DNA from 3 places in the Peribacillus sp. FSL R5-0717 genome. Region 2 is predicted to be linked to each of the others. Evidence: a T-box and tRNA genes for the amino acid it is inferred to sense, from the RefSeq annotation. Region 2 holds a T-box; the other regions hold tRNA genes.
The links. The T-box of region 2 lies ahead of thrS (threonine--tRNA ligase). A T-box ahead of a tRNA ligase gene usually reads a tRNA of that ligase, here a tRNA-Thr.
Positions count from the first base shown of each region.

Region 1: it encodes a tRNA-Thr, which carries the amino acid that the T-box ahead of thrS (threonine--tRNA ligase) is inferred to sense. The anticodon was not compared.
Region 3: it encodes a tRNA-Thr, which carries the amino acid that the T-box ahead of thrS (threonine--tRNA ligase) is inferred to sense. The anticodon was not compared.

Region 1 is NZ_JBBOOF010000001.1:2,008,722-2,015,574, forward strand. Features, by position in the region: gene NYE65_RS09725 (TraR/DksA C4-type zinc finger protein) at 1-260, shown strand, start outside; tRNA gene NYE65_RS09730 (tRNA-Glu) at 302-373, opposite strand; tRNA gene NYE65_RS09735 (tRNA-Ser) at 377-467, opposite strand; tRNA gene NYE65_RS09740 (tRNA-Asn) at 469-543, opposite strand; tRNA gene NYE65_RS09745 (tRNA-Ile) at 556-632, opposite strand; tRNA gene NYE65_RS09750 (tRNA-Gly) at 638-711, opposite strand; tRNA gene NYE65_RS09755 (tRNA-His) at 716-791, opposite strand; tRNA gene NYE65_RS09760 (tRNA-Phe) at 808-883, opposite strand; tRNA gene NYE65_RS09765 (tRNA-Asp) at 907-982, opposite strand; tRNA gene NYE65_RS09770 (tRNA-Met) at 989-1,062, opposite strand; tRNA gene NYE65_RS09775 (tRNA-Ser) at 1,166-1,258, opposite strand; tRNA gene NYE65_RS09780 (tRNA-Ile) at 1,279-1,355, opposite strand; tRNA gene NYE65_RS09785 (tRNA-Met) at 1,366-1,442, opposite strand; tRNA gene NYE65_RS09790 (tRNA-Ala) at 1,471-1,546, opposite strand; tRNA gene NYE65_RS09795 (tRNA-Pro) at 1,564-1,640, opposite strand; tRNA gene NYE65_RS09800 (tRNA-Arg) at 1,652-1,728, opposite strand; tRNA gene NYE65_RS09805 (tRNA-Leu) at 1,739-1,827, opposite strand; tRNA gene NYE65_RS09810 (tRNA-Gly) at 1,840-1,914, opposite strand; tRNA gene NYE65_RS09815 (tRNA-Leu) at 1,923-2,004, opposite strand; tRNA gene NYE65_RS09820 (tRNA-Lys) at 2,012-2,087, opposite strand; tRNA gene NYE65_RS09825 (tRNA-Thr) at 2,110-2,185, opposite strand; tRNA gene NYE65_RS09830 (tRNA-Val) at 2,196-2,271, opposite strand; rRNA gene rrf (5S ribosomal RNA) at 2,283-2,398, opposite strand; rRNA gene NYE65_RS09840 (23S ribosomal RNA) at 2,518-5,450, opposite strand; rRNA gene NYE65_RS09845 (16S ribosomal RNA) at 5,626-6,853, opposite strand, start outside.
Region 2 is NZ_JBBOOF010000001.1:1,336,023-1,342,875, reverse strand. Features, by position in the region: gene NYE65_RS06520 (SDR family NAD(P)-dependent oxidoreductase) at 1-866, opposite strand, end outside; gene NYE65_RS06515 (TetR/AcrR family transcriptional regulator) at 943-1,458, opposite strand; gene NYE65_RS06510 (DUF7010 family protein) at 1,603-2,238, shown strand; gene NYE65_RS06505 (hypothetical protein) at 2,283-2,558, opposite strand; T-box leader at 2,669-2,889, shown strand; T-box leader at 2,920-3,141, shown strand; T-box leader at 3,173-3,395, shown strand; gene thrS (threonine--tRNA ligase) at 3,455-5,362, shown strand; gene NYE65_RS06495 (hypothetical protein) at 5,543-5,959, opposite strand; gene NYE65_RS06490 (LysE family translocator) at 6,107-6,733, opposite strand.
Region 3 is NZ_JBBOOF010000001.1:3,410,606-3,417,458, reverse strand. Features, by position in the region: gene NYE65_RS16550 (hypothetical protein) at 1-10, shown strand, start outside; gene glsA (glutaminase A) at 139-1,080, opposite strand; gene NYE65_RS16540 (hypothetical protein) at 1,560-1,766, shown strand; gene NYE65_RS16535 (hypothetical protein) at 2,146-2,436, shown strand; tRNA gene NYE65_RS16530 (tRNA-Leu) at 2,769-2,849, opposite strand; tRNA gene NYE65_RS16525 (tRNA-Cys) at 2,858-2,931, opposite strand; tRNA gene NYE65_RS16520 (tRNA-Gly) at 2,941-3,015, opposite strand; tRNA gene NYE65_RS16515 (tRNA-Gln) at 3,019-3,093, opposite strand; tRNA gene NYE65_RS16510 (tRNA-His) at 3,129-3,204, opposite strand; tRNA gene NYE65_RS16505 (tRNA-Trp) at 3,222-3,295, opposite strand; tRNA gene NYE65_RS16500 (tRNA-Tyr) at 3,306-3,389, opposite strand; tRNA gene NYE65_RS16495 (tRNA-Thr) at 3,406-3,481, opposite strand; tRNA gene NYE65_RS16490 (tRNA-Phe) at 3,489-3,564, opposite strand; tRNA gene NYE65_RS16485 (tRNA-Asp) at 3,577-3,652, opposite strand; tRNA gene NYE65_RS16480 (tRNA-Met) at 3,658-3,731, opposite strand; tRNA gene NYE65_RS16475 (tRNA-Val) at 3,834-3,909, opposite strand; tRNA gene NYE65_RS16470 (tRNA-Glu) at 3,925-3,999, opposite strand; tRNA gene NYE65_RS16465 (tRNA-Ser) at 4,009-4,100, opposite strand; tRNA gene NYE65_RS16460 (tRNA-Asn) at 4,106-4,180, opposite strand; rRNA gene rrf (5S ribosomal RNA) at 4,190-4,305, opposite strand; rRNA gene NYE65_RS16450 (23S ribosomal RNA) at 4,425-6,853, opposite strand, start outside.

The DNA of each region.
Region 1 (6,853 bases), 670 kb from region 2:
GTACATCAGAAACGCCATCTGATTATACCAGTGATCATGACAATTACAATGATCTTTATAAAAACGAGGATGAAACGGATGGATTTCCTGAAGACTATGAAGGATTTGCCGCAAATGATATCGAAGGAAAAACGAGAGTGGATATACCGAACAAAAAGCAAAAGGAATATGAAGATACCCTGAAAGAAGAAAATATACAATCCCAACTTGGAGACATTCCCTATAAACAAAAAGACGGTTATATCAAGGAAAATAAATAAAAAAAAGAAGCATACATGAATGTATGCTTCCTTTTTTGTTATGACCCGTACGGGATTCGAACCCGTGTTACCGCCGTGAAAGGGCGGTGTCTTAACCGCTTGACCAACGGGCCAACTGGCGGAGAAGGAGGGATTTGAACCCTCGCGCCGCTCGCGCGACCTACACCCTTAGCAGGGGCGCCTCTTCAGCCTCTTGAGTACTTCCCCATGGCTCCGCAGGTAGGACTCGAACCTACGACCGTTCGGTTAACAGCCGAATGCTCTACCACTGAGCTACTGCGGAACAATATGAATATGGTGGGCCTAAATGGACTCGAACCATCGACCTCACGCTTATCAGGCGTGCGCTCTAACCAGCTGAGCTATAGGCCCATATTTGGAGCGGGTGAAGGGAATCGAACCCTCATCATCAGCTTGGAAGGCTGAGGTTTTACCACTAAACTACACCCGCGAAATGGGGCGACTGATGGGAATCGAACCCACGAATGCCTGAACCACAATCAGGTGCGTTAACCACTTCGCCACAATCGCCGTAATTTGTAATATATGGTGGCTCAGGACGGAATCGAACCGCCGACACAAGGATTTTCAGTCCTTTGCTCTACCGACTGAGCTACTGAGCCACATATGTATTCAATTTAAATAATGGCGGTCCCGACGGGAATCGAACCCGCGATCTCCTGCGTGACAGGCAGGCATGTTAACCGCTACACCACGGGACCTAATAATTGCGGGGACAGGATTTGAACCTGCGACCTTCGGGTTATGAGCCCGACGAGCTACCGGACTGCTCCACCCCGCGACGGTAATAATGAAACGATTAGCATCAAGTTTTCGTGAATATTGTTTCGTCCGCATCCTTTATGTAAGGTTGTTTTAAAACAACTTGCTGCTTTTAGAAAAAATGGAGGAGGTAGAGGGATTCGAACCCCCGCGGGATTTGACTCCCCTGTCGGTTTTCAAGACCGATCCCTTCAGCCGAACTTGGGTATACCTCCACGGCTTAAAAAAATGAATATGGTGGACCTTGTAGGACTCGAACCTACGACCGGACGGTTATGAGCCGTCTGCTCTAACCAGCTGAGCTAAAGGTCCTTATATTTATTGGTAGCGGCGGAGGGGATCGAACCCCCGACCTCACGGGTATGAACCGTACGCTCTAGCCAGCTGAGCTACACCGCCAATATAATATAAGTTTCTGATTGAAAAATGGTGGAGCCTAGCGGGATCGAACCGCTGACCTCCTGCGTGCAAGGCAGGCGCTCTCCCAGCTGAGCTAAGGCCCCATTCATTAAAAATCACGTGGTCGGGAAGACAGGATTCGAACCTGCGACCCCTTGGTCCCAAACCAAGTGCTCTACCAAGCTGAGCTACTTCCCGCAATAAAAACATGGTGCGCCCGGCGGGAGTCGAACCTACAACCTTCTGATTCGTAGTCAGATGCTCTATCCAATTGAGCTACGGGCGCATATTTATGATGGTGCCGAGGACCGGAATCGAACCGGTACGGTAGTCACCTACCGCAGGATTTTAAGTCCTGTGCGTCTGCCAGTTCCGCCACCCCGGCACATACGAAAAGTGGAGCGGAAGACGGGATTCGAACCCGCGACCCCAACCTTGGCAAGGTTGTATTCTACCACTGAACTACTTCCGCATGAAAGATGCGGGTGAAGGGACTTGAACCCCCACGCCTTGCGGCGCCAGATCCTAAGTCTGGTGCGTCTGCCAATTCCGCCACACCCGCATATAAATGGTGAGCCATGAAGGATTCGAACCTTCGACCCTCTGATTAAAAGTCAGATGCTCTACCAACTGAGCTAATGGCTCGTGCTTGTACTATCTTAAAAAGTGGTGCCGGCAAGAGGACTTGAACCCCCAACCTACTGATTACAAGTCAGTTGCTCTACCAGTTGAGCTACACCGGCAGGTGTAAAATGGTGGAGGATGACGGGATCGAACCGCCGACCCTCTGCTTGTAAGGCAGATGCTCTCCCAGCTGAGCTAATCCTCCATATGAAACCTGCTTGGCGACGTCCTACTCTCACAGGGGGAAACCCCCAACTACCATCGGCGCTGAAGAGCTTAACTGCCGTGTTCGGAATGGGAACGGGTGTGACCTCTTCGCTATCGTCACCAAACAATGTTAACATTTTTCCAAGACATATATTATTATAACGTCTTTTTGAGAAAATGCAAGAAGAAATTTTCATTCCTTCAAAACTAGATAATAAGAAGGTATTTCATTTTTTAAAAAGCGTTGGTTAAGTCCTCGATCTATTAGTATCAGTCAGCTCCACATGTCACCATGCTTCCACCTCTGACCTATCAACCTGATCATCTTTCAGGGATCTTACTAGCTTGCGCCATGGGAAATCTCATCTTGAGGGGGGCTTCATGCTTAGATGCTTTCAGCACTTATCCCGTCCGCACGTAGCTACCCAGCTATGCCTTTGGCAAGACAACTGGTACACCAGCGGTGCGTCCATCCCGGTCCTCTCGTACTAAGGACAGCTCCTCTCAAATTTCCTGCGCCCGCGACGGATAGGGACCGAACTGTCTCACGACGTTCTGAACCCAGCTCGCGTACCGCTTTAATGGGCGAACAGCCCAACCCTTGGGACCGACTACAGCCCCAGGATGCGATGAGCCGACATCGAGGTGCCAAACCTCCCCGTCGATGTGGACTCTTGGGGGAGATAAGCCTGTTATCCCCGGGGTAGCTTTTATCCGTTGAGCGATGGCCCTTCCATGCGGAACCACCGGATCACTAAGCCCGACTTTCGTCCCTGCTCGACTTGTAGGTCTCGCAGTCAAGCTCCCTTGTGCCTTTACACTCTACGAATGATTTCCAACCATTCTGAGGGAACCTTTGGGCGCCTCCGTTACTCTTTAGGAGGCGACCGCCCCAGTCAAACTGCCCACCTGACACTGTCTCCCACCCCGATAAGGGGCGCGGGTTAGAATTTCAATACAGCCAGGGTAGTATCCCACCAACGCCTCCACCGAAGCTGGCGCTCCGGCTTCTCAGGCTCCTACCTATCCTGTACAAGCTGTACCAAAATTCAATATCAGGCTGCAGTAAAGCTCCACGGGGTCTTTCCGTCCTGTCGCGGGTAACCTGCATCTTCACAGGTACTATAATTTCACCGAGTCTCTCGTTGAGACAGTGCCCAGATCGTTACACCTTTCGTGCGGGTCGGAACTTACCCGACAAGGAATTTCGCTACCTTAGGACCGTTATAGTTACGGCCGCCGTTTACTGGGGCTTCGGTTCAAAGCTTCGCTTGCGCTAACCTCTCCCCTTAACCTTCCAGCACCGGGCAGGTGTCAGCCCCTATACTTCGCCTTGCGGCTTCGCAGAGACCTGTGTTTTTGCTAAACAGTCGCCTGGGCCTATTCACTGCGGCTTTTCTGGGCTATTCACCCTAAAAAGCACCCCTTCTCCCGAAGTTACGGGGTCATTTTGCCGAGTTCCTTAACGAGAGTTCTCTCGCACACCTTAGGATTCTCTCCTCGCCTACCTGTGTCGGTTTGCGGTACGGGCACCTTACATCTCACTAGAGGCTTTTCTTGGCAGCGTGGAATCAGGAACTTCGGTACTATATTTCCCTCGCCATCACAGCTCCGCCTTAATGGAAACGGGATTTGCCTCGTTTCCGGCCTAACTGCTTGGACGCGCATATCCAACAGCGCGCTTACCCTATCCTTCTGCGTCCCCCCATCGTTCAAACGATGTATAGGTGGTACAGGAATATCAACCTGTTGTCCATCGCCTACGCCTTTCGGCCTCGGCTTAGGTCCCGACTAACCCTGAGCGGACGAGCCTTCCTCAGGAAACCTTAGGCATTCGGTGGAAGGGATTCTCACCCTTCTTTCGCTACTCATACCGGCATTCTCACTTCTAAGCGCTCCACCAGTCCTTCCGGTCTGACTTCAACGCCCTTAGAACGCTCTCCTACCATCGACACCATACGGTGTCAATCCACAGCTTCGGTGATACGTTTAGCCCCGGTACATTTTCGGCGCGGAGTCACTCGACCAGTGAGCTATTACGCACTCTTTAAATGGTGGCTGCTTCTAAGCCAACATCCTGGTTGTCTAAGCAACTCCACATCCTTTTCCACTTAACGTATACTTTGGGACCTTAGCTGGTGGTCTGGGCTGTTTCCCTTTCGACTACGGATCTTATCACTCGCAGTCTGACTCCCAAGAATAAGTATTTGGCATTCGGAGTTTGACTGAATTCGGTAACCCGTTGGGGGCCCCTAGTCCAATCAGTGCTCTACCTCCAATACTCTCATCTTGAGGCTAGCCCTAAAGCTATTTCGGAGAGAACCAGCTATCTCCAGGTTCGATTGGAATTTCTCCGCTACCCACACCTCATCCCCGCACTTTTCAACGTGCGTGGGTTCGGGCCTCCATTCAGTGTTACCTGAACTTCACCCTGGACATGGGTAGATCACCTGGTTTCGGGTCTACGACCTCATACTCATTCGCCCTATTCAGACTCGCTTTCGCTGCGGCTCCGTCTCATCAACTTAACCTCGCATGAAATCGTAACTCGCCGGTTCATTCTACAAAAGGCACGCCATTACCCATTAACGGGCTTTGACTACTTGTAGGCACACGGTTTCAGGATCTATTTCACTCCCCTTCCGGGGTGCTTTTCACCTTTCCCTCACGGTACTGGTTCACTATCGGTCACTAGGGAGTATTTAGCCTTGGGAGATGGTCCTCCCTGCTTCCGACGGGATTTCTCGTGTCCCGCCGTACTCAGGATCCACTCAGGAGGGAACGAAGTTTCAACTACAGGGTTTTTACCTTCTTCGACGGACCTTTCCAGGTCGCTTCATTTACCCCGTTCCTTTGTAACTCCATGTTGAGTGTCCTACAACCCCAAGAGGCAAGCCTCTTGGTTTGGGCTAATTCCGTTTCGCTCGCCGCTACTCAGGAAATCGCGTTTGCTTTCTCTTCCTCCGGGTACTTAGATGTTTCAGTTCCCCGGGTCTGCCTTCAGTACCCTATGTATTCAGGTAAAGATACTGTTCCATTACGAACAGTGGGTTTCCCCATTCGGAAATCTCCGGATCAAAGCTTACTTACAGCTCCCCGAAGCATATCGGTGTTAGTCCCGTCCTTCATCGGCTCCTAGTGCCAAGGCATCCACCGTGCGCCCTTTCTAACTTAACCGTTAAAAAAGATCTTACAGATGCTTTGAAAAAAATTAATTGCCTTCTATCTATTATCTAGTTTTCAAGGAACAAAGCAGAAAGAATCCATCACATCGTGATGTTCGTCTTCCTATTTGAATGAATTACTCATTCAAAACTGAACAAAACAAAAGCGCTCTCGTAATTATCCTTAGAAAGGAGGTGATCCAGCCGCACCTTCCGATACGGCTACCTTGTTACGACTTCACCCCAATCATCTGTCCCACCTTAGGCGGCTGGCTCCATGAAGGTTACCTCACCGACTTCGGGTGTTACAAACTCTCGTGGTGTGACGGGCGGTGTGTACAAGGCCCGGGAACGTATTCACCGCGGCATGCTGATCCGCGATTACTAGCGATTCCGGCTTCATGCAGGCGAGTTGCAGCCTGCAATCCGAACTGAGAATGGCTTTATGGGATTCGCTTACCTTCGCAGGTTTGCAGCCCTTTGTACCATCCATTGTAGCACGTGTGTAGCCCAGGTCATAAGGGGCATGATGATTTGACGTCATCCCCACCTTCCTCCGGTTTGTCACCGGCAGTCACCTTAGAGTGCCCAACTGAATGCTGGCAACTAAGATCAAGGGTTGCGCTCGTTGCGGGACTTAACCCAACATCTCACGACACGAGCTGACGACAACCATGCACCACCTGTCACTCTGTCCCCCGAAGGGGAAAGCCCTATCTCTAGGGTTGTCAGAGGATGTCAAGACCTGGTAAGGTTCTTCGCGTTGCTTCGAATTAAACCACATGCTCCACCGCTTGTGCGGGCCCCCGTCAATTCCTTTGAGTTTCAGCCTTGCGGCCGTACTCCCCAGGCGGAGTGCTTAATGCGTTAGCTGCAGCACTAAAGGGCGGAAACCCTCTAACACTTAGCACTCATCGTTTACGGCGTGGACTACCAGGGTATCTAATCCTGTTTGCTCCCCACGCTTTCGCGCCTCAGTGTCAGTTACAGACCAGAAAGTCGCCTTCGCCACTGGTGTTCCTCCAAATCTCTACGCATTTCACCGCTACACTTGGAATTCCACTTTCCTCTTCTGCACTCAAGTTCCCCAGTTTCCAATGACCCTCCACGGTTGAGCCGTGGGCTTTCACATCAGACTTAAGGAACCACCTGCGCGCGCTTTACGCCCAATAATTCCGGACAACGCTTGCCACCTACGTATTACCGCGGCTGCTGGCACGTAGTTAGCCGTGGCTTTCTGGTTAGGTACCGTCAAGGTACCAGCAGTTACTCTGGTACTTGTTCTTCCCTAACAACAGAACTTTACGACCCGAAGGCCTTCTTCGTTCACGCGGCGTTGCTCCGTCAGACTTTCGTCCATTGCGGAAGATTCCCTACTGCTGCCTCCCGTAGGAGTCTGGGCCGTGTCTCAGTCCC
Region 2 (6,853 bases):
TATTTTTCTCCATCCAGGATGAATCCTTCTTTCGTTAAATACATGATTTCCACTACTTCTTTCATGAAAGGGTTGAACAAACCCAGTATCTTAATGATGTTTTTTGTAAGGGGAAAGACCATCTTTTTCTGTCCCGTTACCTGACGGGCAATTTGGATGATTTCGTTTCCGGAAATCAGACCAGGTCCAGGGATGTTCCAATTTTCACCATAGGAGTCGTCTTTTTCTGCTATTTCCACGATCATTTTTGCGGCATCCGGTAAGTAGACATATTCTCTCTGTGTTTTTAAATCCCCGATAAAGACGGTCGTTTTATTTGCAGCTAGGCCATTCAAGGTTGGCTGAAGGTAGGAGTTCTGTGAGGTAGCGCCATAATAATCAGGCAGCCTGACAATCAATGCTTTGGCATTTTTCCATTTTTGGCTGAATATGAGCTTCTCGAATTCAAACCTGATTTGCCCTTTTTTTGTATGCGGCTGTTTTGGATGGTTTTCATCGCCTTTCGCAACTTGGTGCCCATAGATATATATCCCATCCACAATGACAATCTTCTTACCTAAAATATCGGCTGCCTTCATGACACTTTCCCCAAGTGAAAGGAGTTTAGATGCCATCTCTTGATAGGGAACGTTGGCACATTGGAAAATGACTTCCGCATCCTCTGCAGCCTCTACAATTGTTTGGTTATCAAAGATGTCACCGATTCTGTATGATAAGTGTTGCGAATGATCATGCTCTTTCATTAATTGCTCTAGCTTACTTCTTGAACGCCCGAAAGCGATGACTTCTGTGCCCCTTGATAACAATTCTGACACAATGACTTGACCTGATCCGCCGGTTGCTCCTAACACAATAGCTTTCTTCATAGCTTACATCCCCTTTTAATTTATTGATCAATCACTAAATAAACATTCAAAATAAGGAACCGATGAAAATCGGTTCTTACCTGCCCCCGCCATCCATAAGCTCGGGCATATTGATGAAGTGGGAAATATTGCAGAGTATCCCCCTCGCCAGGAAGGTGGTCACTTGGTCCTCGGCATTCGGAATTCCGGCAGATTGAAATTTTTCAAGTGTGTGATTTCTAATGCTTGCTAACCCTTTCTGGGTGGAACTTCTTATTGCGTCTTCCGTCACTGAAAGTCCTATGACCTGCAGCGCAATTTCATTGGGATTGGACTCAGTCAATTCTTCATATACCTTGATCATATGGTTAACAAGGTCTTCGGGCCCTGCTTCAATTTCAAAAGCTTGAAGGATCCTTTCGTATGCCCGGTCCAGAGCCGCAACGAATAACTCCTCTTTAGTTTTAAAGAATTTAAACACATAAGGCTGGGAGATGCCGGCTTTTTCTGCAATTAAGGCAGTCGTTGTATTGTAATAGCCTTTATCTGCAAAAACCTCCAAACCAGCTTCCAGAATGTCATCTTTTCGATTCTCTTTTTTGGGTCTGGCCATCGGTATCCTCCATATTTTAATTAATTAGTGATTAATCAATCACTAATTAATAACATAATATCGCAACATGGTAATTTTTGCAATAAGGTATTTAAATCATTTTTTTATAGCTGAATAATTGGGGAAGTGGTGCAATATTATTCTATGTACGATTATACTGTGGATGAAAGGAAACTGATGATGAAAGAGGCGTTTCGCGGTTCTGGAATTGGAGTCATTTTCATGGCGGTCTTCGGAACACTGTGGGCGGGTACCGGTGTAATGGGATTGCAGGGGTGGGGGTTTCCCTACGTGGAACTCGCACCCATATTCGTGGGAATCATCATGGTTATCGTTGGAATTTCATTAATACATGCATCACAAAAAATGTCCAATCAAGTTTCAGATGATGGGGCAAGACGTCTTAAACGTATCGGATTTTTGTTTAATATGGTCTTCATTGCCGAAGGTTTGCTGATTGGGATTGCCATTGCCATCTGTAACTTGATCAATCAGACCGATCTTATACCGGGAGTCATCGCCATTATTGTAGGGATTCATTTTTTACCATTGGCGTCACTTTTCCAAATCAAGGTTTATTATGCAACAGGTGTGCTTCTCTGTTTATTGGCGCTTATTACATGGCTGATTGTGCCAGACACCGTCATGGTTGGGGAGCATCAAATCCTTGCACCGTTATCATTGCTCGGCTTTGGATGCGCGCTTATACTCTGGACCACTGGACTTACGCTATGGCTTGGAATAAAGAATTCAAGCCGAACGATAGCCGATGAAGAATGAATCAATGAATGAATAAACCCGTCATGGTGAACGGGTTTTTTCATTTAATTTTTCATCCAGGTCAAGAGCCTGACAATTTGAAATGGTTCATTCCAAACGAGAATGAAACTTAAAAGAAAAAATGCAGCCACAGCCAAAAATTTCGACATTCCTCTTTCATTTTTATACATGGCCCCTAAGCTGCATAACAAACCAATTAGCAACGCACCGAATCCTGAAATCATAAGCAGCTCGGAGGCTTTTGAAAAAGCTAGGGAACAGGAAAATGATAGGATACCAATCACTGCAAATACGATTGACCAATTGCTTAAACGTTTCATAGAGACTCCTTTTTTACTAATTATACCAATTTGGTGTTAGTAATGAAATGAAAAAAATTGAGGTTGTCACTTATGGGAATATATTGTAATATATATAACAATATAAAATTTTAGAAGCATTGATAAGGACATGAATCATTTTTACGGTCTGCAGAGAGGGAAGGGCAGCTGCGAACTTCCTGGCTTAGGAAACTGATTTACCGCCTTTGAGCTATATCGGTGAACAAGAGTAACTGATATCGTCTAAGCTGCGTTACAGCTCCAGAGCCATGAGTATTTTTTGCTTATGGGAAATTGGGTGGAATCACGGGTAAACGCACTCGTCCCTTACATAGGGATGGGTGCGTTTTTTATTATTATAATTATTGCCATGATAAGGACATGAATCATTTTTACGGTCTGCAGAGAGGGAAGGGCAGCTGCGAACTTCCTGGCTTAGGAAATTGATTTACCGCCTTTGAGCTATATCGGTGAACAAAAGTAACTGATATCGTCTAAGCTGCGTTACAAGCTCCAGAGCCATGAGTGTTTTTTGCTTATGGGAAATTGGGTGGAACCACGGGTAAGCGCACTCGTCCCTTGCATAGGGATGTGTGCGTTTTTTTCTATATAAAAATATGGCGATGATAAGGACATGAATCATTTTTACGGCCTGCAGAGAGGGAAGGGTAGCTGCGAACTTCCTGGCTTAGGAAACTGATTTACCGCCTTTGAGCTATATCGGTGAACAAAAAGTAACTGATATCGTCTAAGCTGCGTTACAAGCTCCAGAGCCATGAGTGTTTTTTGCTTATGGGAAATTGGGTGGAACCACGGGTAAACGCACTCGTCCCTTGCATAGGGATGTGTGCGTTTTTTTATTATTAAAAAGGGGTGTTTATTTGATGGGTGAAAAAATGATTAAAGTTCAATTCCCGGATGGGCAGCAAAAGGAGTATCCGCAAGGGATCACAGTGGAAAGTGTGGCAGGCTCAATCAGCCCAAGTTTAAGGAAAAAGGCAGTAGCTGGAAAACTGGATAAGCAATTGGTTGATTTAAGTCACAAGCTTATTCAGGATGGTGAACTGTCGATCTTGACTCCCGATTCGGATGAAGGATTACACGTATTGCGACATACATCGGCGCATGTTTTGGCACAGGCTGTGAAAAGATTATACAAAAATGTGGAATTAGGGATGGGACCAGTCGTGGAAGACGGTTTTTACTATGATTTTAAGTTAGATCATCCTTTGAGCTCAGAAGATCTGCAGGCCATTGAAAAAGAGATGGAACATATCATAAGTGAAAATCTGGAAATTAAAAGGATAGAAGTGACTTATGAAGAAGCTGTGAAGATATTCGAGGGCAGAGGGGAGTCTTTCAAGTTGGATATAGCAAAGAATATCCCCAATGGTGAAAAATTAACGCTCTATCAACAGGGTGAATTCATAGATCTTTGCAGAGGGCCGCACCTTCCATCCACATCATTTGTAAAATCATTCAGATTGACTCGTGTATCTGGTGCCTATTGGCGGGGAGACAATCAAAATGAAGTTCTCCAAAGGGTGTATGGCGTGGCTTTTCGAAAGAATAAGGATTTACAGGATCATTTTAAATTCCTGGAAGAAGCGGCCAAACGCGACCACCGTAAATTAGGGAAGCAGTTGGAATTATTCATGTTTTCGGAGGAAGCCCCTGGAATGCCATTTTATTTACCGAAAGGACAAATCGTTAGAAATGAATTGGAGAAGTTCTCGCGGGAGCTTCAGACTGAAGCTGATTATGACGAAGTTCGGACTCCTTTCATGATGAACCAGCGGTTATGGGAACAATCGGGCCACTGGGATCATTATCACGAGAATATGTACTTCACTGAGGTGGATCAAACAAAATTCGCGATGAAGCCAATGAACTGTCCGGGACATATGCTTATATTCCAAAACAGTCTTTATTCTTACAGGGATTTACCCATCCGGATGGCCGAATTCGGTCAAGTCCACCGTCATGAATATAGCGGTGCATTGAACGGGATGCTGCGTGTCCGTACATTTTGTCAGGATGATGCCCACATCTATGTACGGCAGGATCAAATCGAAAGTGAAATTAAACAAGTGTTTCATCTGATCGAAAAGGTGTATCGCACTTTTGGATTCGAGTATTCCGTGGAGCTCTCGACTCGTCCTGAGGATTCAATGGGCGATGATTCCCTTTGGGAAGCTTCTGAAACAGCCCTGAAAAATGTTCTGGAAAGCATCGGGATACAATATCAAGTAAATGAAGGGGACGGGGCATTTTATGGACCGAAAATTGATTTTCATATTAAAGATGCATTAAAACGAAGCCACCAATGTGCAACAATCCAACTTGATTTTCAAATGCCCGACAAATTTGATCTGACTTACATCGATGAAAATAATGAAAAAGTCCGTCCGGTCGTCATTCATCGTGCCATCTTTGGATCGATCGATCGTTTTTTCGGAATCCTGATAGAACACTTTGCCGGTGCTTTTCCGGTATGGCTCGCCCCGGTGCAAGTACAGATCATCCCAGTCTCACAAGTTCATCTGGATTATTGTTTACAGGTTCAAAATGCACTGAAGAATCAAGGCATAAGAGTGAAAATAGATGATCGGAAAGAAAAGCTGGGGTATAAAGTCAGGGGAGCACAGATGGGGAAAATCCCATATATGCTGGTCCTTGGAGATAAAGAAGAGAAAGAAAATGAAGTAAATGTCCGGAAATACGGGGAACAAGAATTTGAAAATGTCACAATAGAAACGTTCATCAAGAAAATGGTCCAGCAAATAAAAGACCGCAGCATCTAACAAGAAAGCAGCTTAAATTGGAACTCACGAGTAAAAGGCCGGAATTCACGAGTAAAAGCGAGGAACTCACGAGTAAAAGGCCAGAATTCACGAGTAAAAGCGAGAAACTCACGAGTAAAAGCCCGGAATTCACGAGTAATTGGAATAAAAAAGACAGCCGAATAAATCGGCTGTTTCTTTTTATCTACAAATCCATAGCCAGCCAACACCAGGAATGAACTGCTGAAAACAGTTACCCCCAGGGCCGCCATGACCGCCACCATGACCTTCGACAGGGCATGTTAATCCTAGGTATTGTAATCCAACTATATCTGTATGATGTACCTCATTTGGTATGCCGCCTTCGAGTATCTGTACCATTCCAGTAGTATTATTTATCCCCATTAAAATAAAGGTGTGCTGGGTGTTACCCCAAAATCCTCTGAAGCAATGACCTTGCCGGCCTGCGTTTAAATGGCTCTGGATAGTGGCTACTGGAACCAGTGTTTGTACTGGCAGTCTGTCATCATAATAAGGCAAATTAGCATAAGAATCATCGTAATAATATGGAGCAGTATAATATGGAACATTATAAGGGTAATAGCCGTAATTATACATTCAAGAAATCCTCCCTTTGTGTTTACCCTTTCAGGCTATGAACAGGGATAAGTGTCCGACATGGACAAAGAAGGATAATAAAATAGGCGGCCTATTTTATATAAAAGCAAGAAATTTATTCGAATTCCCGAGTAAATGCTCAACTTCTTATGTAAATAAAACCTTTGCTGCCTGGATGGCAAAGTATATGCCGATCCCTATAAGGGATATCCCCGAAATGATCGAGATGCCCATTAGAATGGGTTTGGATAAAAAGCGTCTGAAGGTGCTGGCGATGATGGCCATTACGAAATCCCAGATTAAGAGGCCGATAAGGATTCCTGAGCTGTACAAAAGTAAATCATCCATATCATATTTTGAAGCGGAGTTTGCGAGAATGGATCCGTAAATCCCCAGCCAAAACAAAATGGATAAAGGATTCGAAAGGGACATGATGAATCCTGTCAGGAATGAAGAAAAAAGGGAATCTTTCGCTTTTCGTGCATTCACTTCAATCTTACCTGCACTTAGCAGACTTTCGATTCCGGTATAGGTCAGGACGAAAAATCCAAAAAGCCATAAAAATGTCTTCATGAAGGAGTTGTCCAAAAAGTGGACGACACCGAAAAAGACAAGGGCTATAAAAACAAAATCCGCTAAAATGGCACCCCAGCCAAATACCCAGGCATGCCAAAAACCCTTCTTGATTCCTTTGTCCAATTGAGCAGCGTTTATGGGACCGATAGGAGCCGCCAGTGATAAACCTAATAATACAAAGCTGAAAAAAACACCCAATTCATCACCTCATCGTTTATACATCTTCGCTTATTTGAATGTATTCAAACATTTGTACTTGTACCACCTTTTTAGTCCTATTTCTTGAGTTTAGTCCGCCTTGCCTGACCTGGTATTTTT
Region 3 (6,853 bases), 2.1 Mb from region 2:
CTTGTTATGAAATAGTCCTAAGACCTTGCCCTTATGTGCAGAGGTCTTTTTTTTGCCTTGAAGGTAAATGATCTGTTTCCTTAAGGCTTTACACTGAACTCAATTAACATCCGACTGACTCGGTACTGGTTTCCATGTTTACAAATTAAACATACTTAAGGAATACTTTTTCGCCATCATTTCCAAGATTTTTATCCCGGCAACGCTGTTCCCCTTCTCATCCAGCGCTGCACCATAAATTCCAATCCCGCATTTTCCGGGGACGGCTCCCATGATTCCCCCTGACACACCGCTTTTAGCCGGTATGCCAACATTTATGGCAAATTCACCTGATGCGTTATACATGCCGCAGGTAACCATGAATGTCTTGCAAATACGGGCAATGTCCCCTGGGATGATTTGCTTTCCCGTCAGCAAATCTTTCCCATTCATGGCAAGCACACAGCCTATCCTCGCTAAATCCTGACTGTCCATTTCAATGGCACACTGCTTCGAATACAATTCGATTAAATCCTCCACATCCTCATTTATTACTTGATGCTGTTTTAAAAAATAACTTAACGACCTATTCAAGTCTGCTGTATTATATTCTGACCGGGCAACATCTTCATTAAAGCCGATATTCGGATTTTGCGTCAACTCCCGGATAAAATGTAAAATACGTTCAAATCGCTCGGTTACACTGGCACCCTCTATCATGTGGGTCACAGTCAATGCTCCTGCATTGATCATGGGGTTTAACGGCTTGGATGGCTTGTTTGTCTCTAGCTTGGCAATCGAATTAAAAGGATCGCCAGTGGGTTCCTTTCCTACATAGGAAAAAACATGATCCTCCCCTTTTTCCATTAATACAAGAGCAAGTGTCAAAACTTTTGATATGCTTTGAAGGGTCATTTTACCGCTTACATTCCCCGCACAATATCCTTTCCCGTCAGGATAGTAAATAGCAACAGACAAATCCTCAGGATTCGCCTTTTCAAGAGCCGGTATATAGTCTGCCACTGTTCCGTTACTCGTATATTTTTTTGCCTCATCAACCAGTTGCTGTAATTCGTCATTGGACCTGCATTGACATCCCATATTGTTCACAATTTTCCGCCCCTTAGAAAATATGTTTTGTGAAGTGTTCCTAGATAGTGTTTTTTTTATTTATTGCCATATTTCATCGATATTATTTATAAAACTGCGAAGCGGCTACTTTCCTGGTATTAGATTTCTTATATAATAATTCTTTAAAGAAATTTTTAAATGCTCCTCCATTTATTATTTACTGAATTTAATTACCCTTTATAAGGTCTTCCTATACCTCCCTCCTGTTTAATGCACAGGTTCTTTTTTAAAGAATAAAGAAAAACAACAACAACATATATAACAAAGGTCAAGCTGTAAGACTGGTGAGCTAACGTCTTGTAAAAAATCAGGAGCAACTTCTCTATTCTTTAAAGATTTAATTAAAAAAAGAAGGAATTAGAAGCGATCAGACGGAAATATAGACCATACGAATATTATCGCATAAGCTTTCATATGTATTTCACACTTGATGGAAAGTAGGAAAAGTCATGGAAAAATCAAAAAGTTTACAAGAAATCTATAACGCCAACCGTCCAGAAAATAATGTACTTTTCCGGGCGATACAACAGCAGCTACAACTGAAGCATCCAGACAAACGAATGACAGCTACGAGAACAATGCAAATAATTGTGGCTGATAGTGTTTCATCTGGAGAACTGCGTAATGTGGAAGCCCGCCTTCTTTACAGTTTATAAGGATCTGCTGTTTCATAAACCGTTTAAAATTTTCGAAAACAGAAACGAATTCATTGAAAGAATTTCTGAAAAAAATGGCCCATTTGTTGAATAAAGTAAATAGAAGAAGTATATAATCCAACTGGTTATGATCGAGCCTGAGACCTAACGATGTTCGTTTCGTAAACAAACTTCATTCTTTCGCCTACGTCGTGCACCCGGTGCAATGATTTTTGCCTTTGGAAAAGTCTCAGATATTTTATTACTCAATTTCAATATCTACCTACTTTCAACTGGTGAGTAAAAATGCTCAAAAGATAAAGATTGACAACATTTTTAGAGTGACTCATACTAGTAATGACTCGGGTGACAGAATATTATGAATAGTGGAGGGGTAATTATGAATAAGATTTTCGTTCCTAACGCAATCGCCACTTTAACAAGGCTTTTCTACAGTTCGACTACAACGAATGAGTATTTAGCTATGAGAACCGCTCAATTCTACATTGAAGACCTGAAGTTACTGCAAGACGTGGAGGCTGTTGCCTTGGCGATCGAAAATCAAAATGCTTTCGCATTAATGTCTAAATTCAAATTATTTGATTATAAGGCTGCTGAAAAAATTGAAATCGCACTCTCCGCTTCTGGCTATACCGAAGCAGACTTGAATGCTATGAATATTGAATTCTAAATCATTTATCAAAGTTAACGAAACGAATGGCAGAGTTAATACTCTTTGACCATTCTTTTTTTTTAATCGTAGTAACAAACGTGCTCCTTAATGAAGAATTTATGTATCGTTTTGTTGCTTCAATAGGCGTCTGTCACAGTGTATCACAGTGTATCACATGATATCCTAATACCCTTTAATCACTCCCATGATGTTTGTTTGCTCCTTCGTTTCACTTTCCCTTCATTCTTGAGTGATGGAAAATTATTTGATCTTGTAGTTCATGAACACAAAAAAGCTTCACACAATTAAGTGTGAAGCTTTTTGTAATAGCAATCCTTCGCTATTGGTGATACCGGTGGCCGGGGTCGAACCGGCACTCCAGAGGAACACGATTTTGAGTCGTGCGCGTCTGCCAATTCCGCCACACCGGCATGTATATTGGAGGCGGCAACCGGAATCGAACCGGTGGTAAAGGTTTTGCAGACCTCTGCCTTACCGCTTGGCTATGCCGCCAACTTTTTTTGGAGCGAAAGACGGGATTCGAACCCGCGACCCCAACCTTGGCAAGGTTGTATTCTACCACTGAACTACTTTCGCATATGGCTGGGCTAGAAGGGATCGAACCTTCGCATGACGGAATCAAAATCCGTTGCCTTACCGCTTGGCTATAGCCCATTAACGTTGTAATCATTATATCATATTTTTTAAAATGGGGCGACTGATGGGAATCGAACCCACGAATGCCTGAACCACAATCAGGTGCGTTAACCACTTCGCCACAATCGCCATTATAGAATTTAAATTGGCAGGGGTAGTAGGACTCGAACCCACACTGGAGGTTTTGGAGACCTCTGTTCTACCTTTAAACTATACCCCTGTAATAAAAATGGTGGAGGGGGGCAGATTCGAACTGCCGAACCCGAAGGAGCGGATTTACAGTCCGCCGCGTTTAGCCACTTCGCTACCCCTCCGCATATGGATGAAACATGGTGCCGGCAAGAGGACTTGAACCCCCAACCTACTGATTACAAGTCAGTTGCTCTACCAGTTGAGCTACACCGGCACTACTATGGTGGCTCAGGACGGAATCGAACCGCCGACACAAGGATTTTCAGTCCTTTGCTCTACCGACTGAGCTACTGAGCCAAACAATAAAAATGGCGGTCCCGACGGGAATCGAACCCGCGATCTCCTGCGTGACAGGCAGGCATGTTAACCGCTACACCACGGGACCATAGATTGCGGGGACAGGATTTGAACCTGCGACCTTCGGGTTATGAGCCCGACGAGCTACCGGACTGCTCCACCCCGCGACGGTAATAATGTTGCTATTTTGCATCAAGTTTTCGTGTTAAGCGTTTCAATGGGCTGAATAATCAATCCTTTATGCAGAAACAACCTGATCTTATTGAAAATGGTGGAGGATGACGGGATCGAACCGCCGACCCTCTGCTTGTAAGGCAGATGCTCTCCCAGCTGAGCTAATCCTCCAATATGTTATCTAAATGGTGACCCGTACGGGATTCGAACCCGTGTTACCGCCGTGAAAGGGCGGTGTCTTAACCGCTTGACCAACGGGCCAGGTATAAATGGCGGAGAGCAAGGGATTTGAACCCTTGAGACAGGGTTACCCGTCTACACGATTTCCAATCGTGCTCCTTCGGCCACTCGGACAGCTCTCCAATAATGGCTCCGCAGGTAGGACTCGAACCTACGACCGTTCGGTTAACAGCCGAATGCTCTACCACTGAGCTACTGCGGAACAATATAAGCTTGGCGACGTCCTACTCTCACAGGGGGAAACCCCCAACTACCATCGGCGCTGAAGAGCTTAACTGCCGTGTTCGGAATGGGAACGGGTGTGACCTCTTCGCTATCGTCACCAAACAATGTTAACATTTTTTCAAGACATATATTATTATAACGTCTTTTTGAGAAAATGCAAGAAGAAATTTTCATTCCTTCAAAACTAGATAATAAGAAGGTATTTCATTTTTTTAAAAGCGTTGGTTAAGTCCTCGATCTATTAGTATCAGTCAGCTCCACATGTCACCATGCTTCCACCTCTGACCTATCAACCTGATCATCTTTCAGGGATCTTACTAGCTTGCGCCATGGGAAATCTCATCTTGAGGGGGGCTTCATGCTTAGATGCTTTCAGCACTTATCCCGTCCGCACGTAGCTACCCAGCTATGCCTTTGGCAAGACAACTGGTACACCAGCGGTGCGTCCATCCCGGTCCTCTCGTACTAAGGACAGCTCCTCTCAAATTTCCTGCGCCCGCGACGGATAGGGACCGAACTGTCTCACGACGTTCTGAACCCAGCTCGCGTACCGCTTTAATGGGCGAACAGCCCAACCCTTGGGACCGACTACAGCCCCAGGATGCGATGAGCCGACATCGAGGTGCCAAACCTCCCCGTCGATGTGGACTCTTGGGGGAGATAAGCCTGTTATCCCCGGGGTAGCTTTTATCCGTTGAGCGATGGCCCTTCCATGCGGAACCACCGGATCACTAAGCCCGACTTTCGTCCCTGCTCGACTTGTAGGTCTCGCAGTCAAGCTCCCTTGTGCCTTTACACTCTACGAATGATTTCCAACCATTCTGAGGGAACCTTTGGGCGCCTCCGTTACTCTTTAGGAGGCGACCGCCCCAGTCAAACTGCCCACCTGACACTGTCTCCCACCCCGATAAGGGGCGCGGGTTAGAATTTCAATACAGCCAGGGTAGTATCCCACCAACGCCTCCACCGAAGCTGGCGCTCCGGCTTCTCAGGCTCCTACCTATCCTGTACAAGCTGTACCAAAATTCAATATCAGGCTGCAGTAAAGCTCCACGGGGTCTTTCCGTCCTGTCGCGGGTAACCTGCATCTTCACAGGTACTATAATTTCACCGAGTCTCTCGTTGAGACAGTGCCCAGATCGTTACACCTTTCGTGCGGGTCGGAACTTACCCGACAAGGAATTTCGCTACCTTAGGACCGTTATAGTTACGGCCGCCGTTTACTGGGGCTTCGGTTCAAAGCTTCGCTTGCGCTAACCTCTCCCCTTAACCTTCCAGCACCGGGCAGGTGTCAGCCCCTATACTTCGCCTTGCGGCTTCGCAGAGACCTGTGTTTTTGCTAAACAGTCGCCTGGGCCTATTCACTGCGGCTTTTCTGGGCTATTCACCCTAAAAAGCACCCCTTCTCCCGAAGTTACGGGGTCATTTTGCCGAGTTCCTTAACGAGAGTTCTCTCGCACACCTTAGGATTCTCTCCTCGCCTACCTGTGTCGGTTTGCGGTACGGGCACCTTACATCTCACTAGAGGCTTTTCTTGGCAGCGTGGAATCAGGAACTTCGGTACTATATTTCCCTCGCCATCACAGCTCCGCCTTAATGGAAACGGGATTTGCCTCGTTTCCGGCCTAACTGCTTGGACGCGCATATCCAACAGCGCGCTTACCCTATCCTTCTGCGTCCCCCCATCGTTCAAACGATGTATAGGTGGTACAGGAATATCAACCTGTTGTCCATCGCCTACGCCTTTCGGCCTCGGCTTAGGTCCCGACTAACCCTGAGCGGACGAGCCTTCCTCAGGAAACCTTAGGCATTCGGTGGAAGGGATTCTCACCCTTCTTTCGCTACTCATACCGGCATTCTCACTTCTAAGCGCTCCACCAGTCCTTCCGGTCTGACTTCAACGCCCTTAGAACGCTCTCCTACCATCGACACCATACGGTGTCAATCCACAGCTTCGGTGATACGTTTAGCCCCGGTACATTTTCGGCGCGGAGTCACTCGACCAGTGAGCTATTACGCACTCTTTAAATGGTGGCTGCTTCTAAGCCAACATCCTGGTTGTCTAAGCAACTCCACATCCTTTTCCACTTAACGTATACTTTGGGACCTTAGCTGGTGGTCTGGGCTGTTTCCCTTTCGACTACGGATCTTATCACTCGCAGTCTGACTCCCAAGAATAAGTATTTGGCATTCGGAGTTTGACTGAATTCGGTAACCCGTTGGGGGCCCCTAGTCCAATCAGTGCTCTACCTCCAATACTCTCATCTTGAGGCTAGCCCTAAAGCTATTTCGGAGAGAACCAGCTATCTCCAGGTTCGATTGGAATTTCTCCGCTACCCACACCTCATCCCCGCACTTTTCAACGTGCGTGGGTTCGGGCCTCCATTCAGTGTTACCTGAACTTCACCCTGGACATGGGTAGATCACCTGGTTTCGGGTCTACGACCTCATACTCATTCGCCCTATTCAGACTCGCTTTCGCTGCGGCTCCGTCTCATCAACTTAACCTCGCATGAAATCGTAACTCGCCGGTTCATTCTACAAAAGGCACGCCATTACCCATTAACGGGCTTTGACTACTTGTAGGCACACGGTTTCAGGATCTATTTCACTCCCCTTCCGGGGTGCTTTTCACCTTTCCCTCACGGTA